Regions from separate parts of the Delftia sp. UME58 genome, predicted to be linked through region 2. Evidence: predicted binding sites of a transcription regulator. Region 2 holds the regulator's gene; each other region holds the start of a gene.
The links. Region 2 encodes FNR, which switches genes on or off when oxygen is low (the NO sensors DNR and NnrR bind a similar motif). Its sites were predicted from a motif close to TTGATNNNNATCAA; they were not measured.
Positions count from the first base shown of each region.

Region 1: dsrO (sulfate reduction electron transfer complex DsrMKJOP subunit DsrO) is a predicted target of FNR. The motif match lies at 2,504-2,517, and genes of this name have one in related genera.
Region 3: A9976_RS00510 (DASS family sodium-coupled anion symporter) is a predicted target of FNR. The motif match lies at 2,403-2,416, and genes of this name have one in related genera.

Region 1 covers NZ_LZZV01000014.1:51,037-56,905, reverse strand. Annotated here, with positions in the region: gene A9976_RS05800 (tetrathionate reductase subunit A) at 1-406, opposite strand, end outside; gene nrfD (NrfD/PsrC family molybdoenzyme membrane anchor subunit) at 484-1,527, opposite strand; gene dsrO (sulfate reduction electron transfer complex DsrMKJOP subunit DsrO) at 1,544-2,389, opposite strand; gene A9976_RS05785 (hypothetical protein) at 2,756-3,220, shown strand; gene A9976_RS05780 (hypothetical protein) at 3,205-3,606, opposite strand; gene dsbG (thiol:disulfide interchange protein DsbG) at 3,618-4,424, opposite strand; gene A9976_RS05770 (TlpA disulfide reductase family protein) at 4,421-5,419, opposite strand; gene A9976_RS05765 (MFS transporter) at 5,504-5,869, opposite strand, start outside.
Region 2 covers NZ_LZZV01000020.1:180,688-186,556, forward strand. Annotated here, with positions in the region: gene ccoG (cytochrome c oxidase accessory protein CcoG) at 1-539, shown strand, start outside; gene A9976_RS08140 (FixH family protein) at 597-911, shown strand; gene A9976_RS08145 (hypothetical protein) at 1,092-1,379, shown strand; gene fnr (fumarate/nitrate reduction transcriptional regulator Fnr) at 1,461-2,180, opposite strand; gene hemN (oxygen-independent coproporphyrinogen III oxidase) at 2,342-3,724, shown strand; gene A9976_RS08160 (sulfite exporter TauE/SafE family protein) at 3,730-4,446, shown strand; gene A9976_RS08165 (HD-GYP domain-containing protein) at 4,516-5,865, shown strand; gene A9976_RS08170 (bifunctional diguanylate cyclase/phosphodiesterase) at 5,862-5,869, shown strand, end outside.
Region 3 covers NZ_LZZV01000003.1:91,649-97,517, forward strand. Annotated here, with positions in the region: gene repC (replication protein C, IncQ-type) at 460-1,323, opposite strand; gene A9976_RS00500 (AlpA family transcriptional regulator) at 1,320-1,586, opposite strand; gene A9976_RS00505 (hypothetical protein) at 1,966-2,283, opposite strand; gene A9976_RS00510 (DASS family sodium-coupled anion symporter) at 2,578-4,083, shown strand; gene A9976_RS00515 (alkylhydroperoxidase domain protein) at 4,096-4,683, opposite strand; gene A9976_RS00520 (CMD domain protein) at 4,680-5,375, opposite strand; gene A9976_RS00525 (putative FMN-dependent luciferase-like monooxygenase) at 5,372-5,869, opposite strand, start outside.

The DNA of each region.
Region 1 (5,869 bases), on a different contig from region 2:
TGGCGGCCGGGCGCGTGGTGGCCAGCGGGTGGTAGGGGTTTCCTGCCACGCGCAGGATGCGGTTGCTGGCGGTATCGACACGCACGCGCACGCCGCACTGCGTCCAGCAGCCCAGGCAGCTGGAGGGGCTGACCACCTGGCCGGGCTGGGTGGCGAGCGCGCCCGTGGCCGGGTCGATGCGGAACTCGGGCGTCAGCGAATTGCCGCGCGTGGCGCTGGCCGTGGGCGTGCCCGAGGTGCCTGCGACCAGGCCCTTGGCACCGCGCGCCAGTGTTTCACCGTAGCCGGCCGCAAAGGCGGCCAGCCCACCGGCGGTGAGGCCGCCGCGCAGCAGCAGGCGGCGGCGTGTGGCCTCGGCATCCAGGGAATCTTCGGGAGCTTGGGAGAGTTTCTTCTTGTCGATCATGAATGGCTTTCTGTGGCGCGGCCGGCCGGTGGCGGGCCGCGCTCCGTGATGGGTGAGGGGTCGTCAGGGCGGCGGTGTCAGAGGGCGCGGGCCGTGGCCGAACGCGCGGGAAACAGCTCCAGCGCCCAGGTGGCCAGCGTCACCAGTGCAATGCACAGGCCGGCCACGCCCAGCATGCCCAGCAGGCCGTCGCCGCCCAGCGGCATGTGGTAGATGTACAGGCCCGCGCCGTACTTGGGCACGCCTTGCACGCCCATGAACAGCGCCCAGCGGAAGGCCCAGGCCGCGGCGGCCAGGCCCAGCCCCAGCGCCAGCGTGTAGCGCGGGCAGGCCATGCGCTGCCCACCCCGCACCAGGGCCCACAGCAAGGCGGCACCGGCCACGGCCGAGCCCAGCATGCTCAGGCGCCAGACCGGAAACTGCTGCCACAGCTGCAGCGCCGCCTGGAAGGAGCGGCCCTGGCCCAGCCAGCCGGCAACGGCCCAGACCGCCACCATGGCCAGCAGGCACAGCGCCAGCCCCAGGCCCAGCATGCGCAGCGCCTGCAGGGCGCCGGCATCGGGGCGGTGGCGGGCGGGCAGAAAGCGCGCCGTCACCAGCATGCAGCCCACCGTGGCCAGCCAGCCCGTGAGCGCCAGGTTCAGCGGCACCCACAGCGTGTTCCACAGCGGGCGCGAGCGCACGGCCATCAGCTCGGCGCCGGTATAGGCGGTGATGGTCAGCGCCGACACGGCCAGCAGCGGCGCCAGCCAGCGCAGCCACTGTGGCCGGCCCAGCCACCAGGCCAGCACGAAGGCCAGCGACAGCCCCACGAAGACCGGCAGCAGCAGGGCGCCCACCGACATCCACGACCACGGCGTGAAGTGCGCATAGAAATGCCAGAAGCGCGCAGGCTGGTGCAGGTCGGCCAGCAGCGACACGGGCGCGGCGATGGCGCTCACGGCCAGCACCAGCACGGCGGCCGGCAGCAGGCGCGCCATGGCGCTGGCGCGCGGCGCCCAGGCGCAGGCGGCGGCCAGCAGGGCGGCGCCCGTGGCAATGCCGGCCAGGAAGAAGTACTGCACGGCCCAGGGCAGCCAGGCCGATTCGTAGGCTGGGGTCAGGAGTTCGACGATGTGCATGGGGTGCTCCTTGCGTTCAGTGGGAAGTGACCAGCCGCACGCTGGCCTGCCCGTCCACGCCGTCGACGAAGGCGTCGGGCAATCCCAGGTAGTACACATGCGGGTCCGTGCCCATGGCGGGCTTGAGCACCTTGAGGTCGCTGGCGTGCTCGCGCATGCGCTGGCGGATCTCGCTGCCCTCGTCGTTGAGGTCGCCGATCACGCGGGCGCCGCCCACGCAGCTTTCCACGCAGGCCGGCAGCAGTCCGGCTTCCAGGCGGTGCTCGCAGAAGGTGCACTTGTCGGCGGTCTGCGTCTCGTGGTTGATGAAGCGTGCGTCATAGGGGCAGGCCTGCACGCAGTAGCCGCAGCCCACGCAGCGCTCGTTGTCCACCAGCACGATGCCGTCGCTGCGCTGGAAGGTGGCCTGCACGGGGCAGACCGGCACGCAGGGCGGGTTGTCGCAGTGGTTGCACAGGCGCGGCAGGTTGAGCATGGCCGGCGGCAGGTCCTCGTTGCCCGCATGCTGCACCTCGTACTGCAGCACCGTGGTGCGGAACTGGCCCAGCGGCGGCAGGTTCTCCATGGAGCAGCTCACGGTGCAGGCCTGGCAGCCTATGCAGCGGCGCAGGTCCACCAGCATTCCGTAGCGCCTGCCGGCCTGGCCGGGGCGGCGTGGCGGCTGGAAACCCGGGTTGCCGGGCGCGGCCGCCGCCACGGGCAGGGCCACGGCCGCCATGGCGGCGGCCAGCAGGTCCTGCAGGAAGCCGCGCTTGCCTGCGGCGGGCTGCGCATGGGAGAGGGTAGGGGCGGGGATGTCCTGGGTGGAGGGCTTGCAGCTGCAGTCGTTGCAGCCGCTGCCGGCGCGGGATGTTTTTGGCATGGCCTGTCTTTCATCGTCCTGCGGCCACGGATCGTGGTCGCTCAAACTCAATAAAGCATTAAAAATATGCTTTTTATATTGAATTTAATATATGAAATTCAGGGCCTTGGCGGCTTGATGTGAGTCAAGCAATGGGCTTTCCGAGTGGCTGCCGAGTGCTTGCCGAGTGCTTGCAAAGTGCCACCGACGGCCTGCCATGGACAGGCGCCCAAGGCAGTCCATAGCGTGTGGCGCAGGGATTAAGACGGGGTTAACAGGGTGACTGCATTCCTCGGGAATGCGGGGCGCGTATCGGAAATCACCCTCTTGTTTCCGTGCGCGGCCCCGGTCTACGCTGCTTGTGTCGCCACTGCCAAGGAGTTCTCCATGAACCATGCCCTGAACAGCCTTGCTTCGGAACTGGACCTTGCCGCCGAAGCCGGCGAGCACCTGAGGCTGCAATTCACACAGGCCTGCGTGGACCGTATCTCGCACCTGCTGGAAGACCCCGAAGTCATCCGCTGCGCACAAGGCCTGCGCCGCTACCTGGACGGCCAGATCGACAGGCAGGAGCTGGACCGCCTGGCCCGCGAGGCGGCCAGCCTGGCCAACCACCACCAGGGGTCGCGCTCCCTCGACGGCTGCGGCCATGCCGCCGTGTCCGCCACCTATGCCACGGCCCATGGCCTGGCGGGCCGGGCGCTGCAGGCGGCCGACTATGCGGCCTATGCCATGGTCTATGGCGCGGGCGGCCACGGCGCCGTCACGGACCGCGAGTCCTTCGAGCCTGAATACCAATGGCAGGCGCGCTGCCTGGCCTCGCTGGCGCAGGCCGCTCAGCAGCGCACGTAGCACCAGCCCGACTGCTGCAGCAGGGCCAGTGACTCGATCCCGCCCTGCGGCAGCACGCGCATGCCGGCAGGCGCCTCGCGGCCCAGCTTCTTGAGCGTGTTCGGGCAGACCAGCGCATGGGCCAGGGCCTCTGCATCCAGATGCTGCGGCGTGCCCGGCGCGGCGTCCAGCAGCGCCTCGACGGCCGGGCCGTTGATGACGATGCGGACTTCGGCACCGGGCCGGTCCTGGCGCAGGTTGGCCAGATTGCTGCGTGCACGGGCCAGGGCGCCGGGTGTGGGCGCATGCAGCACGATGCGCAGCGGCGGCGCATCCGGCCGGGTTGGGAACAGGTCGCTCCAGTCGTTGGAGGAGGTGGAAGCGGCGGGAGAACGGCTTGTGCTCATGGTCGCCCTCGTCATTTCCTGCCACGCGGCCCCATGACCTCTTCGAGCAGGCCCGGCGGCAGGCCGGTGCGTACCTGCACCACTCCCTTGTCATCCTTCCAGACCAGGGCCGGCGTGGCACGCAGTCCCCAGGTGGACATCAGCGAGGCATGGTTGGCCAGCACCTGCCGCGTGGCCTGCGGCACTGGAGCCAGTGGCGTGGCGCCCGCGCCTTCTGCGCTGGCGCGGCCGGCCTTGGCATAGGCGCGTGCGTGCTCGGCCAGGGCCAGTTCTGGCTGGCGCGCGGTCAGGATGGCGGCGGCCTTGCCCTCGCTGCTGGGCTTGAGGATGCCGACCAGAATGTGGCGCAACTGCACCTGGCCGCTCTCCACCCAGGGCCGGGCATCGTTCCACAGCTGGTTGCAATAGGGGCAGTTGGGGTCGGTGAACACATAGACCGTGCGCGGCGCGTCGGCGCGGCCATCCGGTATGGACTGGGCGCGCTGCACATCGCTCCACAGTTGCTCGCCCATGGGCTTTTGCACGGCGGCCTGCAGGGCCTGGGCGTTCACGTCGCGGCCCTGGGCGTCGATCACCGTGCCCAGCACCCAGTGCTTGCCGTCCGGCATGCGGTAGATGGGCACGGGCTGGCGGTCGCGGTAGGCGGCCCAGGCCTTGAGTCCGCCCACGGCCGGCAGCGGTCCCACCAGGGTCAGGCCCTGCTGGGCCAGGAAATCCTCCGATGGCAGCTCGGATGCCGCAGCCGGCAGGGCCAAGGCTGTCGACAGGGCCAGGGCTCCTGCCAGTGCAGGCAGGGGGAACAGGGGGGAAGCGCTCATGAACATTCCTTCAGATGCTGGGCCAGGCTGGCGCGCGACAGCTCGCCCATGCGCATGCCGCACAGCCGGCCGTCGGCGCCATAGAAATAGGTGGAAGGCAGGCCCTGCTGGCGCCAGTGCCGGCCGGCCTGCTGCTGCGGGTCGAACAGCACCTGGGCCAGTGGCAGCGGGGCTGCAGCCTGCTCGCGCCGCAGGTAGCCCATCACGGCCTCGGCCGTCTCGCCCTGGTTGATCCAGATGAAGCGCACATCGGGCCGCTGCTGCTGGGCCTGGGCCAGCACCGGCATCTCGCGCCGGCAGGGCGGGCACCAGGTGGCCCAGAGGTTGATCACCATGGGCTTGCCATCGGCCTGTTGCAACTGCTGCAGCGAGACCGGCTGCGCCTGCACGTTGACCAGGGTGAAGGCCGGCAAGGCCGGTGCATCTGCGGAGGGCAGCGCCTGCAGCAAGCTGCCCAGCACCAGCAGGGCCGCCCCCGCGCCCAGCGCCAGCCCTGTGGCGCGGCGCAGCACCGGGGAGCGGCGGCTGCGCCACAGCATGTACAGCAGCGCGGCCAGCAGGCCGGCCCACAGGTTCCAGCCGCCGTCACGGATGTCGGCGACACGGCCTGCGAAGGCCGGCATTCCGCTCCAATCCCAGGGGGCAGGCGCGTACTCTGTCCACCATTGCGCGACAAAGGCCAGGCGCGCCGCCAGCAGGCCGGCCAGGGTGCTTTGCCACAGCAGTGTGTCCACGGGCAGGCCCGTGCGCCTTTCATTCCTGCGCGCCAGCCACTGCGCCAGCAGCCAGGCCAGCATGGCCACCACTACGCCCGTCGGCAGGACCAGCGGCCCCAGCGCCAGGCTGGCAGGCAGGTGCAGCCAGGCGCCCAGCGCCGATAGCGCTGACGGCCCGCCAGGCTCGGCCGCTCCGGCAAGAACAGGCGAAGGCGCCAGCAGCAGGCCGGCAAGCAAGGGCAGGAAGGACGAAAGAAGAGGGGATGACCGGAGATGCATGGAAGGGAGTTTCAGCCATGCAGGCTGACAGGTCGTGGATGCTGGCAGCGGGGAATTAACGGGGGGTTAACGGCCTCATGGCCATCAGGCTGCGACCGGTCCATTTCGCCCAGCCAATCCCATGGCCGCAGACAGCAGCAAGGCCGCAGCGGCCAAGCCGCCAGACAGCCAGAGCGTGGCGTGCAGCCCCCAGCCATCGACCAGTTGGCCGCCCGCCCATGAGCCCAGCGCAATACCGATGTTGAAGACGCCCACGTACAGCGCCGTGGCAATTTCCACGGCGCGTGGCGCAGCCTGCATCATCCAGGTCATCAGTCCCACCGATACGCCGCCGTAGGCCAGGCCCCAGACCAGCAGCACGGCGCCACCACCGGTTGGCGAGCCGCCCACGGACAGGAACAGCACAGGCGCCAGCAGCAGGCCCAGGGCGATCGCCGCCAGACTCGGCGC
Region 2 (5,869 bases):
GCCTGTGCATAGACGCCTGCAATTCCATCATGGACAAGATGGAGTACCCGCGCGGCCTGATCCGCCTGACAACGCAGAACGCCATGGCCGGCCTGTGGCGCCGCGCCCAGGTGCTGCGCCGCATCTTCCGTCCGCGCGTGCTGATCTACTCGGCCGTGCTGGTCGGCCTGAGCGTGGCCATGATCGTGAGCCTGGCGCTGCGCCAGTCGGTCAAGGTGGACGTGATCCGCGACCGTGCCTCGCTGTCGCGCATCGTGGCGGGCGGCAAGCTGGAGAATGTCTACCGGCTGCAGATCATGAATGCCACCGAACAGGCCCAGCGCTACCGCATCAGCGCCCATGGCCTGGACGGGCTGGAGCTGGCGTCCGAGCAGGAAGTCGAGGTCGGCCCGGCCGAGACGCGCGGCATTGCAGCGCGCCTGCAGATTCCCTACGGTTCTGCCGAGCCGGGCTCGCACACCGTATTCTTCGATATCGATGCCCTGCAAGCGGGTGCGGGCCGCACGTCCGAAAAGGCCGTGTTCCTCGTTCCCCGGTGATGTTCCTGGCAGGCGCGGCACGGTCCGCGCCTGCCGCCTGAAAGAAAGAGGTTTCCCATGTCTTCCAGTCCCCCAGTTCCCGCACCCGCCCAGGCCGCTTCGCATCCCGACGCCGGCAAGCCCTGGTGGAAGTTCGGCCATGTCTGGCTGGTGGTGGCAGGCCCGGCCGCCGTGGTGGTGGCCGCCGTGATCACGGCCATCATCGCCATCAATGGCGCCGATCCCGTGATCGACCCCGACTACTACCGCAACGGCATCACGATCAACGAGCGTGCCGATGGCGTGCGCGAAGTGCCCAAGAGCATGGCGCCCGCCGTCACCGGTCGCAACCATGCGGCCACGCCAGCGCACGACCATCCCACGGACCGCTGACCGCGCCAAGCCCCCTCACGAGGCCGCAGTCGCGGCCTTTTTGCATGGCGGATCGCATCTCCGGCATGTGCGACGGGTGAGGGTTTCCTACAGGCGCGCAGGGCGCTTCGGGGCTTGGCGCCAGGCGTTGGCGCGGCGCACAATGAAGGCGACCCCCTCTACAGCACAAGGAGATCGCTGATGTTGGCCCAACGCTGGATGTGGATTGCCTGGCCTGCCTTTCTGGCCGCCGCCGTGATGGAGATGCTGGTTTTTGCCTTTGTGGATCCGCTGCAGCTGCATTGGCTCGGCGACCTGGGCTGGTCGCGCCAGGGCATCTACACGCTGGCCTTCTTCGCCTTCTGGGGCGTGACCATGCTCTCCAGCCTGATGACCACCATGCTGGGCCGCTCGGCCCGCGATCTCAATGACGGCGTGGTCTCCGAGCCCGAACCGGACCTGGCCATGCAGGGGCTGGGGCGGGACTGAGAGAACGCCGGCCGCAATGAACAAGGCCCGCTGTCGCGGGCCTTGTTCATTGGCGGATGAATGCCTGCAGCCCCTGCAGCCTTACTGGCACTGCTGGCTATTGACGATGCGCTTGAGCGCCTCCGTGTCCAGGATGCGCAGATGGCGCTGGCGCACCTCGATGATGTTGTCGTCCGCGAACTTGGAGAACGTGCGGCTCACCGTCTCCAGCTTCAGGCCCAGGTAGCTGCCGATTTCCTCGCGCGTCATGCGCAGCACCAGTTCGGACTTGGAAAAGCCCCGCGCATGCAGGCGCTGCACCAGGTTGAGCACGAAGGCGGCCAGGCGCTCTTCGGCGCGCATGCTGCCCAGCAGCAGCATCACGCCGTGCTCGCGCACGATCTCGCGGCTCATGACCTTGTGCACATGGTTTTGCAGGGCCGTGACCTCGCGCGACAGGTCTTCCAGCTTGTCGAAGGGCATGACGCAGACTTCGGCGTCTTCCAGCGCGACGGCATCGCAGGTGTGGTGGTCGTTGACGATGCCGTCCAGGCCGATGATCTCGCCGGCCATCTGAAAGCCCGTGACCTGGTCGCGTCCGTCCTCGGTGGCCACGCAGGTCTTGAAGAAGCCGGTGCGGATGGCGTACAGCGAGGTGAAGGCCTCGCCGTTGCGAAACAGCAGGCCTCCGCGCTTGACCTTGCGGCGCGTGGCCACGATGTCGTCGATGCGCTGCATCTGCTCGGCATCCAGGCCCATGGGCATGCACAGTTCGCGCAGGTTGCAGTTGGAGCAGGAGGCTTTGATGGTCTGAAGGTTCATGGAGTGATAAACATCAGCGGCACACAGCGTGCCGGCGGTGACCTCGTGGATTGCGATGAGTTGGATCAAATTGTCGCAGCAGTGCCTCAAACAACTCTTGATATGAGTCAAGGACATGACCGATGTGCTGCGGCACAGTCAAGGTATTAGAGGAAAAACCCATGACCGCTGTCACCCCAGAGCTGCTGCGTCGCTTTGACGTACCGGGGCCCCGATACACCTCGTTCCCTACCGCCGACCGCTTTGTCGAGGCCTTTGGTGCAGAGGACTATATCCTGGCGCTGCAACAACGCAAATCGAGTACCGCAGCGCGTGCCATGCCTTTGTCGCTGTATGTGCACGTGCCCTTTTGCGAGTCGCTGTGCTACTACTGCGCCTGCAACAAGATCGTGACGCGCCACCACGATCGCGCCGCCGTCTACCTGGACTACCTGGCGCGCGAGATGGCCTTGCACACGGCCCATTGCGGCAAGGGCCAGACCGTCAGCCAGCTGCACCTGGGCGGCGGCACGCCCACCTTCTTCTCCGACGACGAGCTGCGTACGCTGATGGGCCTGTTGCGCGAGCATTTCAAGCTGGAGCCGGGCGGCGAATACTCCATCGAGGTCGATCCGCGCACCGTCAGCGTCGAGCGCCTGGCCGTGCTCAAGGAGCTGGGCTTCAACCGCCTGAGCTTCGGCGTGCAGGACTTTGACGAGCAGGTGCAGATCGCGGTGCACCGCGTGCAGCCGGCAGAGCAGGTGTTCGAGCTGGTGGCGGCCGCGCGGCAGCTGGGCTTTGCCTCCATCAACGTGGACCTGATCTACGGCCTGCCCAAGCAGACGCCCGAATCCTTCGAGCGCACGCTGGCCCAGGTCAACGCGCTGCGGCCCGACCGCATCGCGCTCTATGCCTATGCCCACCTGCCCGAGCGCTTCAAGCCGCAGCGGCGCATTGCGGCCGAGGATCTGCCGCAGGGGGCCGACAAGCTGGCCATGCTGTCGCGTTCCATCGCCGCATTCATGGACGGTGGCTATGTCTACGTGGGCATGGACCACTTCGCCCTGCCCGAGGACTCGCTGGCCGTGGCCAAGCGCCAGGGCCGGCTGCACCGCAACTTCCAGGGCTACAGCACCCAGCCCGACTGCGACCTGATCGCGCTGGGCGTCTCGGCCATCGGCAAGGTGGGCGCCAGCTACAGCCAGAACGCCAAGACGCTGGAGGAGTACTACGACGCCATCGACGCCAGCCACCTGCCCGTGGTGCGGGGCCTGGCGCTGTCGCGCGACGACCTGGTGCGCCGCGCCGTCATCATGGCCATCATGTGCCAGGGCGCCGTGCTGTTCGAACCCATGGAGCAGGCCTGGCTGCTGGGCTTTCGCGAGTACTTCGCGCCCGAGATGGCGGCCCTGGAGGACCTGCAGGCCAAGGGCCTGGTGCAGATCAGCGACGAGGGCTTCCAGGTCACTCCCATGGGCTGGTACTTCGTGCGCGGCGTGGCCATGCTGTTTGACCGATATCTGCAGGCGGACAAGAACCGGGCGCGGTTTTCGAGGATCATCTAGGCCCCATGCTGTTGTCGCTGCTCTGGACCGCTTTGATCATGGGGCTCGTCGGCGGGCCCCATTGCCTTGCCATGTGCGCGGCGCCCTGCGGCGTGGTCACGGGCGGGGCGGGGCGGGGCGGCGGCTCCCAGGTGGTGGCCGTGCATGGATTGCAAGGCCGGCTGTGGCTGCGCACGGCGCTGTTCCATGGCGGACGTCTGGCCGGCTATGCCAGCCTGGGCGCTGCCTCGGCCATGGCCATGGAGAGCCTGTCCTGGCTCACCAGCCAGACCACGGCGCTGCAGCCGTTCTGGACACTGACCCATGTCGCCGTGATGGCCTGGGGCCTGGCCATGATGGTGCAGGCCCGCCAGCCCGCCTGGCTGGAGTCTGCCGGCCGCGCCGCCTGGCGGCGCGTGCAGCCCTGGGTGTCGGCGCCGGGCGGCACGCTGGCGGCAGGCTATGCCTGGGCGCTCATGCCTTGCGGACTGCTGTATTCGGCCGTGCTGGTCGCCGCGCTCAGCGGCGGCCCGTTGCAGGGCGCGCTGGCCATGGCGGCCTTTGGTGCGGGCAGCGGCCTGTGGCTGGTGGCCGGCCCCTGGTTGTGGCGGCTGGGACGGCAGCGCCTGAACGGCCTGCGCGCCGAATGGGGCACGCGCCTGGCCGGCCTGATGCTGGTGGGCGTGGCCGTGTGGGCGCTGTGGATGGACCTGATCTACAAGCCCAGCCTCTGGTGCCGTTGAGCAACAACTGGGGCCGGACTTGGGCCCTGGGGCCGCGTATTGGCTGCGAGGCTCTCAGAACTGGAGATAATGCCCGAATCATCGGCTTACATATTGCCGATTCCTTCAGCCTCGGGGCCGTTGCCGCGCGTGAACCATTCCGTCCTCATCGATATCCGAGACCTCCGTCCGGGCATGTTTGTCCAGCTCGATGTTGGGTGGCTGAACCATCCCTTTCCGGTCAGCAGCTTCAAGATCACCTCCAGCGCACAGATCCAGACCCTGAAATCCCTGGGCCTGGAAGTGGTGCGCTGTGTTCCGCACAAAAGCGACACCTGGCCCGCCGAGGTGCGCAACCCGCCGCCGCAGGAGCTGCCGCCCGTCGTGGAGGCCCCCGAGCCTGCGCCCGCCGAACTTTCGCCCGCAGCACCGCTGCTGCTGTCCGTGCCCGACTGGCGCGGCCGGCTGGAGGACTGCAATGCGCGCTTTCAGAAAGTGGAGCGCGGCTATGTGGCCATAGAGACCACCATTGCCAGCGCGCCCGAGCAGGCTCGCATGCCCACCGAGGCCCTGGTCGATGGCTGCCTGGCCGAACTGGCGGGCCCGCAGGACGTGGCCATTCACCTGCTGTCCGATGGCGTGGGCAGCAGCCAGAGCGTGCATGCCGTCAACGTGACCGTGCTCAGCCTGCTGCTGGGCCGGGCCCTGGGCCTGGAGGCATCGTTGCTGCGCGACCTGGGCCTGGCGGCGCTGCTGCATGACGCGGGCAAGCCCGTGGCCGGTGTCGACGGCATGCATGGCCTGGCCCTGGAGCCTTCCGTGCCCGACGTCCTGCGCGAGCGCTACGAGCGCCATGTGGGCGAATCCGTGGCCATTGCCATGCGCATGGGCCTGTCGGCCCAGGTCACCACGGCCATCGCCCAGCACCATGAATGGGCCGATGGCACGGGGTTCCCGTTGAGCCTGGTGGCCGAAGACATGGAGCTCACGGGCCAGATCCTGGCCCTGGTCAACACCTACGACCGCCTGTGCAATCCCGGCGATGCACAGACGCCGCATACGCCGCATGAGGCCCTGTCCCTGCTGTTCAGCCGGCTGCGCGACAAGTTCGCCGCGCCCGTGCTCAATGGCTTCATCCGCATGATGGGCGTGTTCCCGCCGGGCTCGGTGGTGGAGCTGACCGACGGGCGCCATGCCATGGTCATGTCCGTGAATGCATCACGCCCGCTTAAGCCCTCGGTGATGGTCCACGATGCCGGCGTGCCGGCCGCGCAGGCGCCCGTGCTGGCGCTGGAGCTGTTTCCCGAGCTGGGCATACGCCGGGGCGTGGCGCCGGCGCAGCTGCCGCGCGATGCGCTGGACTACCTGTCGCCGCGCCGGCGTGTCTGCTATTACTTTGAACGGGCGGTGGAGTTGGATCCACCGAAGGTGGCGTCTTGAACAA
Region 3 (5,869 bases), on a different contig from region 2:
CCACTGGCGCTTTTGGGCTTGTCTGGACCTCTATCTTCCTCTTCGCCATCATCACCCCAGGCCTGCTATGGCCCTTTGGCGGCCTTCAATAAAGATGCGTATAGGGTTCGGGAGCTTCGCCCCCTGACTCCTCTCTTGGTAAGCAAAACCGCCGCAGGCGGATCGGGCTCAACGCAACCAGGATGGCAGACAGTGGCGCGAGGATGGAGGGCTAGAAGCCGCGTCAGCGGCGATGATGCTGCAAAAAACATAGCAAAGCAGGAGGTCGCAGGGCAGCATCCTTTGATGAGAAAAAAAGCTCTAGAACTTACATCGAAGAAATATTGACTGGAAATAGCACGCGTCGGCGCGGCGTAAAAAACTGCCAGTGGTGGCTGGCAGTTTTCTCGCTCAGACCTTATCGGTCGAGTGAGTGATACGACGCAGCGACGTGAGTGTTATGACGCAGCAACGTGAGCGTTATGACGCAGCTTTGAACGGTTTGCTCGGGCCTGGGGGGCGGGTGATCATGTACTTTCCCGAACCTGAGGCAGTCTCTTCACAACCCCAGCCAATGCCCCTCAGTTCTTCCAGCGACTTCTTGACAGTTCTCCGGCGCTGCCGCACACCGCTGGGACTGGCATGGGCATCGCCGTAGGCGTACCCACAGAGGGTGTCGACAGTAAGCAATTTGCTCGAGCCGTGATTGATCCAATGAAGGCGACTGTGAATCAGATGCGTGGCATCGCTCTTGAGCCTGCGCACCTCTTGAAGATCAACGCGCAGATACTCGTTCTTTCCGAGTACCGCAGCGGTGATGCAGGGGTTCAGGCTGACGACGAATTCGTCAGTTTCCGTGTCTTGGCTAAAGCCAGCGATGTGATATGCCGCACGGTATCCTGGCCGTGTTGCATAGACGGTGATCGCGCAGATGCGCTTGATCGACTGCTCTAGCAGCGCGCGCATGCGTCCGCTGGGGCGGGCGTAGCCGATGGTCTGAGCGAGTGCGGAAAGACGAAACCGCGCAGCGATAGTGGGCTGTTCCAGTGCGTCGTGTTTGAGTGCCAGTCTGGCACGTCCTGCTCGTCCATCGCGCAGTAACTGCTTCACCCCACCGTCACGTGGGCGTTGGCTCGTTACGACAGCGACAAGCCCTTGCAGTACACGCAAGTCCATTGCACCCAGCGGCTCTGGCCCCCAGAAATGGAAGCTGACACAAGACTCTTTCACACTGTATCGAACGTCAAGCTTCAGTCGTTGCTGCTCGCCCTTAGCGAAACTGCGGAAAAGTGGGGCATGGACAAACGGTTGAGCCATTCGCGCATGTGTCAGTTCCTTCATCATGCACGCCCCCGGCGAGCAATCTGCTCTGCTTTAGTTGGCCTGCCGGGGCGGCGGCGGGCCGGGGCGGCGGTAGCTGTGGCTGTCTCGGAGGTGCGCTTCGCGTCGATCCATACATGGACGTCGTCAAGCGCGAATCGAGGCAAACGCCCTAGGCGCAGCACGGGAGGCAGGTCACCTCTCTCGTTGATCCGGTTGTAGATCGTCCTAGTTGCCAAGCCGACGAGTTTGCCCAGTTCGGCGGGAGAGATCAGGAGAGGATTCATCGTCTATGCGAGTAGCGCAGTCATGACGACTGCCTCTCGTATAGCTCGAGTTTCATTTTCAGCACGATCGTTCTTTTTTACCGAGACCTCCCTCCTGTGCCCCTGCCTTACATAGGAGCCCTAGATTTTCTCTAAACTTGCTGCAATTTTGCTGCACTTACTTCAGTAATCCACGGTAAACTAAAGGTAGGCAAGGTAAGCTAACGCGCTGATTTTATTGGACTTCTAATTTATGCCGAGGGAGAACTTTGGGCTCATAACCCAAAGGTCGGAGGTTCAAATCCTTCTCGCGCAACCAAATTGAAAAGGGCTACGACAGTGTCGTAGCCCTTTTTTCATGCCCTCGCGCCAGGGCAAAGGCCAGGCTGACAGCCCGGCATCAGCCGCCCAGCTGGTTGCCGATGCGCTGGCCCAGCCGCAGGCGCACGCGGTGGGCGATTTCCTGGGCGACCTCGGGGCTTAGCACTTCGCTGATGTGCAGCAGCTCGGTGTAGTGCATGCACAGAAGGCCTCGCAGGGTCTTGAATGCGGCATCGTGCTCGGCGCCGCAGACGCTGGCGTCATTGGCCAGCACGCGCTCCACCACGCCGGCCTGCAGCAGCGGGATCTTGCAGATGACGGCGTGGCGGGCGATCTCCAGGTCGATTTCCTGGAGCCGGCATTCCCATTCCTCGGGCAAGAATCGGTTGGCTGGCATGTCGGCTTTTCTCCTTTTTTCACTGCATGGGTACACCGGGGCGAAAGACACCCGGTCCGGGGATGCTGTCATGTGGGTGGGGCTCGGTGGCCTGGGTCGCCAGGTTTACTGGCGCGGCCTTGATGCCTGTCAAACTTCGGTGGCGCAGGCGCCCGCCGGAAGCCGGGCTCATGCTGCACTGCATCATGATGTCAGTCATGCGGCGCGGCCGCCAGTGCCCGTGCAGGCTGGTGGGCTTTTGCTCCCGGCAGGCCATGCTCTCTCGGCGCCGCTCCGGCAACGCAAAGGATCCACATGCTCGAGAAGATCGCCTCGCTGTTCCGCTATTTCAAGGCGGCCGTGCCGTTCCGGCTGGTGCCGGCACTGATCGCCACCGCCGTGCTGTTCGGCCTGCTGCTGGTGCCCGTGCCCGAGGGGCTGACGCCCAAGGGCTGGCAGCTGGTCGCCATTTTCCTGACCACCATCGTGGCCATCATCCTCAAGGTCATGCCCATTGGCGTGATGGCCTTGATGGCCATCGTCATCGTCTCGCTGTCCCAGGTCACCTCCGGCTCGTCCAAGGGTGCCGTCACCGATGCGCTGAGCAGCTTTTCCAGCCCGCTGATCTGGCTGATCGTGGTGGCCATCCTGATCTCGCGCGGCCTCAAGAAGACGGGGCTGGGCAGCCGCATCGGCCTGATGTTCATCGCCCTGCTGGGCAAGCGCACCATCGGCATCGGCTACGGCCTGGCGATCTGCGAGCTGGTGCTGGCACCGTTCACCCCCAGCAACACGGCGCGCGGCGGCGGCATCGTGCACCCGATCATGAAGTCCATCGCCAATGCCTTCGAGTCGGACCCGGCCAAGGGCACGCAGGGCAAGGTGGGCACCTACCTGGCCCTGGTCAACTACCACGCCAACCCCATCACCTCGGCCATGTTCCTGACCGCCACCGCGCCCAACCCGCTGGTGGTGGATTTCGTGGCCAAGGCCACGGGCCAGGCCCTGCACCTGAGCTGGACCACCTGGGCGCTGTACATGCTGCTGCCGGGCCTGCTGTGCCTGCTGCTGATGCCGCTGGTGATCTATCTGCTGTCGCCGCCCGAGCTCAAGGCCACCCCCAACGCCGTGGAATATGCACGCAGCGAGATGGCCCGCATGGGACCGCTGTCGGGCAAGGAGCGCGTGATGCTGGGCACCTTCGGCCTGATGCTGCTGCTGTGGGCCAACGTGCCGCAGATGCTGTTCGGCCCGGCCTTCGTGCTGGACCCGACCGTGGTGGCCTTCCTGGGCCTGTTCGTGCTGATCATCACCGGCACCATCGACTGGGATGATGTGCTGTCCGAAAAGAGCGCCTGGGACACCCTGGTCTGGTTCGGCGCCCTGGTCATGCTGGCCGAGCAGCTCAACAAGCTCGGCGTGGTGTCCTGGTTTGCCGTGGGAATGAAGAACGCCATCGTCGCCAGCGGCCTGGACTGGCTGTCGGTGGCGGCCATCCTGGTGGGCGTGTTCGTGTTCTCGCACTACCTGTTCGCCAGCACCACGGCCCACATCAGCGCGATGATGCTGGCCTTCCTGACCGTGGGCGCGCAGCTGATTCCGGCCGACTATGTCGTGCCCTTCATGCTGATGATGACGGCCGGCTCGGCCATCATGATGACGCTGACCCACTACGCCACCGGCACCTCGCCCATCATCTTCGGCAGCGGCTATGTCACGCTGGGCAACTGGTGGCGCGTGGGTGCGGCCATGTGCGTGATCGAGCTGCTGATCTTTGCCGTGGTCGGCAGTGCCTGGTGGAAGCTGCTGGGCCTGTGGTGAGGACGTGCGCCCTCAAGCCGTGGTCCGTGGCTCGCCCAGCGACAGCATGAGCCGGTTGGCCCAGTTGAAGAAGGCCGTGCCGTGCAGCACATCGGAGATGGCGGCATCGTCCAGGCCTGCGGTGCGCAGCGCATCGATGTGGGCGGGCTCCAGCGCAGGCGGGGTCTGGGTCAGCGCCACGGCGGCCGTGACGATGGCATTCCAGCGCGGCCCCAGGTCCGTGCCCGGGCCTTCGTCGAGCAGGCGCTGCACGTCGCCGCCCCGGCGCGAGAAGTGCGTGGCAAAGCGCGCATGGACCGAGGCGCAGTAGATGCAGCCATTGGCGCGCGAGGTGGCCGCAGCGGCCAGCTCGCGCTCGGCACGCGGCAGGCCGGCGTCGGGGTTGTAGAAGATGTCCTTGTCGGTGCGCGTGCGCGCGCCCAGCGTGTCGGGGTCGCGCGCCAGCAGGCGGAAGTAGGGCGACTGCGCGCGTGAGGCATCGACCAGGCCTGCATGGTGGCGTTCGGTCAGCTCGCTTTCGTCCAGTGGCTCAATCCATGGCAGCCAGTCGAGCTGATCCTGGGTGAAGACCTGGGGAGCGGCGGAGTTCGTTGAGGTCATGGCTGGGCTTGCAGGGTGTTGGGTTGATGGACTGCCGGGGGCGCGGGGCGTGCAGCCAGCACGCGCAACCCCGCCACCACGCGGATCTGGAAGGACAGGAAGGACGCCAGCTGGGACAGGATGACGATGTCCGTCTCGCTCCAGCCCGCCTGTTGCAGCGCCTGCAGGGCCCCGGCGCTGGCGTCGCGCGGGTGGTAGGCCAGCAAGTGGGCATGGGCCAGCGCCGCGGCCAGGCGCGCGCCCAGCAGTGCGGCGTGGGCCGGGTCCACGGCATAGGCGGGGCCGCTCTGGTCCTCGCGGCTCAGCGGGCCTGCCGGGTAGCTGCCGTAGGGACCATGCGGGCCGCTGCCGGCCTGCAGGCTCTGCGCGCGGCCACGCACCACTTCGGATGCCACGGCGGCAGCCAGTTCCGCATCTTCGGCCGCCAGCGCCTTCGCATAGAAGGCGGCGCTGCGTGGCTCGCCATGCAGCCCGGCCGTGAAGGCGGCCAGGGCCAGCCGCTCGCGCAGCGAGACCGTGCCGGGCACGGGCTCGGCGGGCGTGAACAGGGCTGCAAAGCTTTGCTGGGCCTGCGTGCGTGCCTCGGTGCGGTGGCGGCGCACGCGGTCCAGGGCGCTGCCGGGGGTGATGTCGGCGAGGTGGTCGATCACGTCGCCGGGAAAGCGGGGCGCTACGGTGGTGTTCATGGTCATGCGGCTTGCAGCAGTCCGGCACGGACTGCGGGGAGGGAAGAGGGCGCTGGGGCGGACACATCGGCGCGGCGCCAGCCCAGGGCCGGGGCCACATGGGCGGCCGTCAGTTCGATGGAGCGCAGGATGGCGGCATGCGGCGGGTCGATGGAATGCACCTGGAAGACGATGTCGCTCACGCGCGCCAGCGCCGTGTCGGCGTGCAGCGAGGCGATGACCTCGTCGGGCGTGCCCACATGCACGTCGTAGGCGGCGATGAGATCGGCCAGCGGCGCCTGCGGATCGACGCGGGCCGCCCATTGCGAGGGCTGGGCCGCATGGCGCAGGGCCACGCGGCGCAGGCCGGCCTCGGCCCAGCGCAACGCCTCGTCTCGGCGGTCGGCCACGAACAGCGTGCGCGAGCCCAGGATGCGCGGCGCCCGCCCTGCGGGCAGGCGGGCGAGGTAGGCGTCGATGATGGGGTTCTGGATCTCGGACAGCGTGGCCTGCGGCGCGCC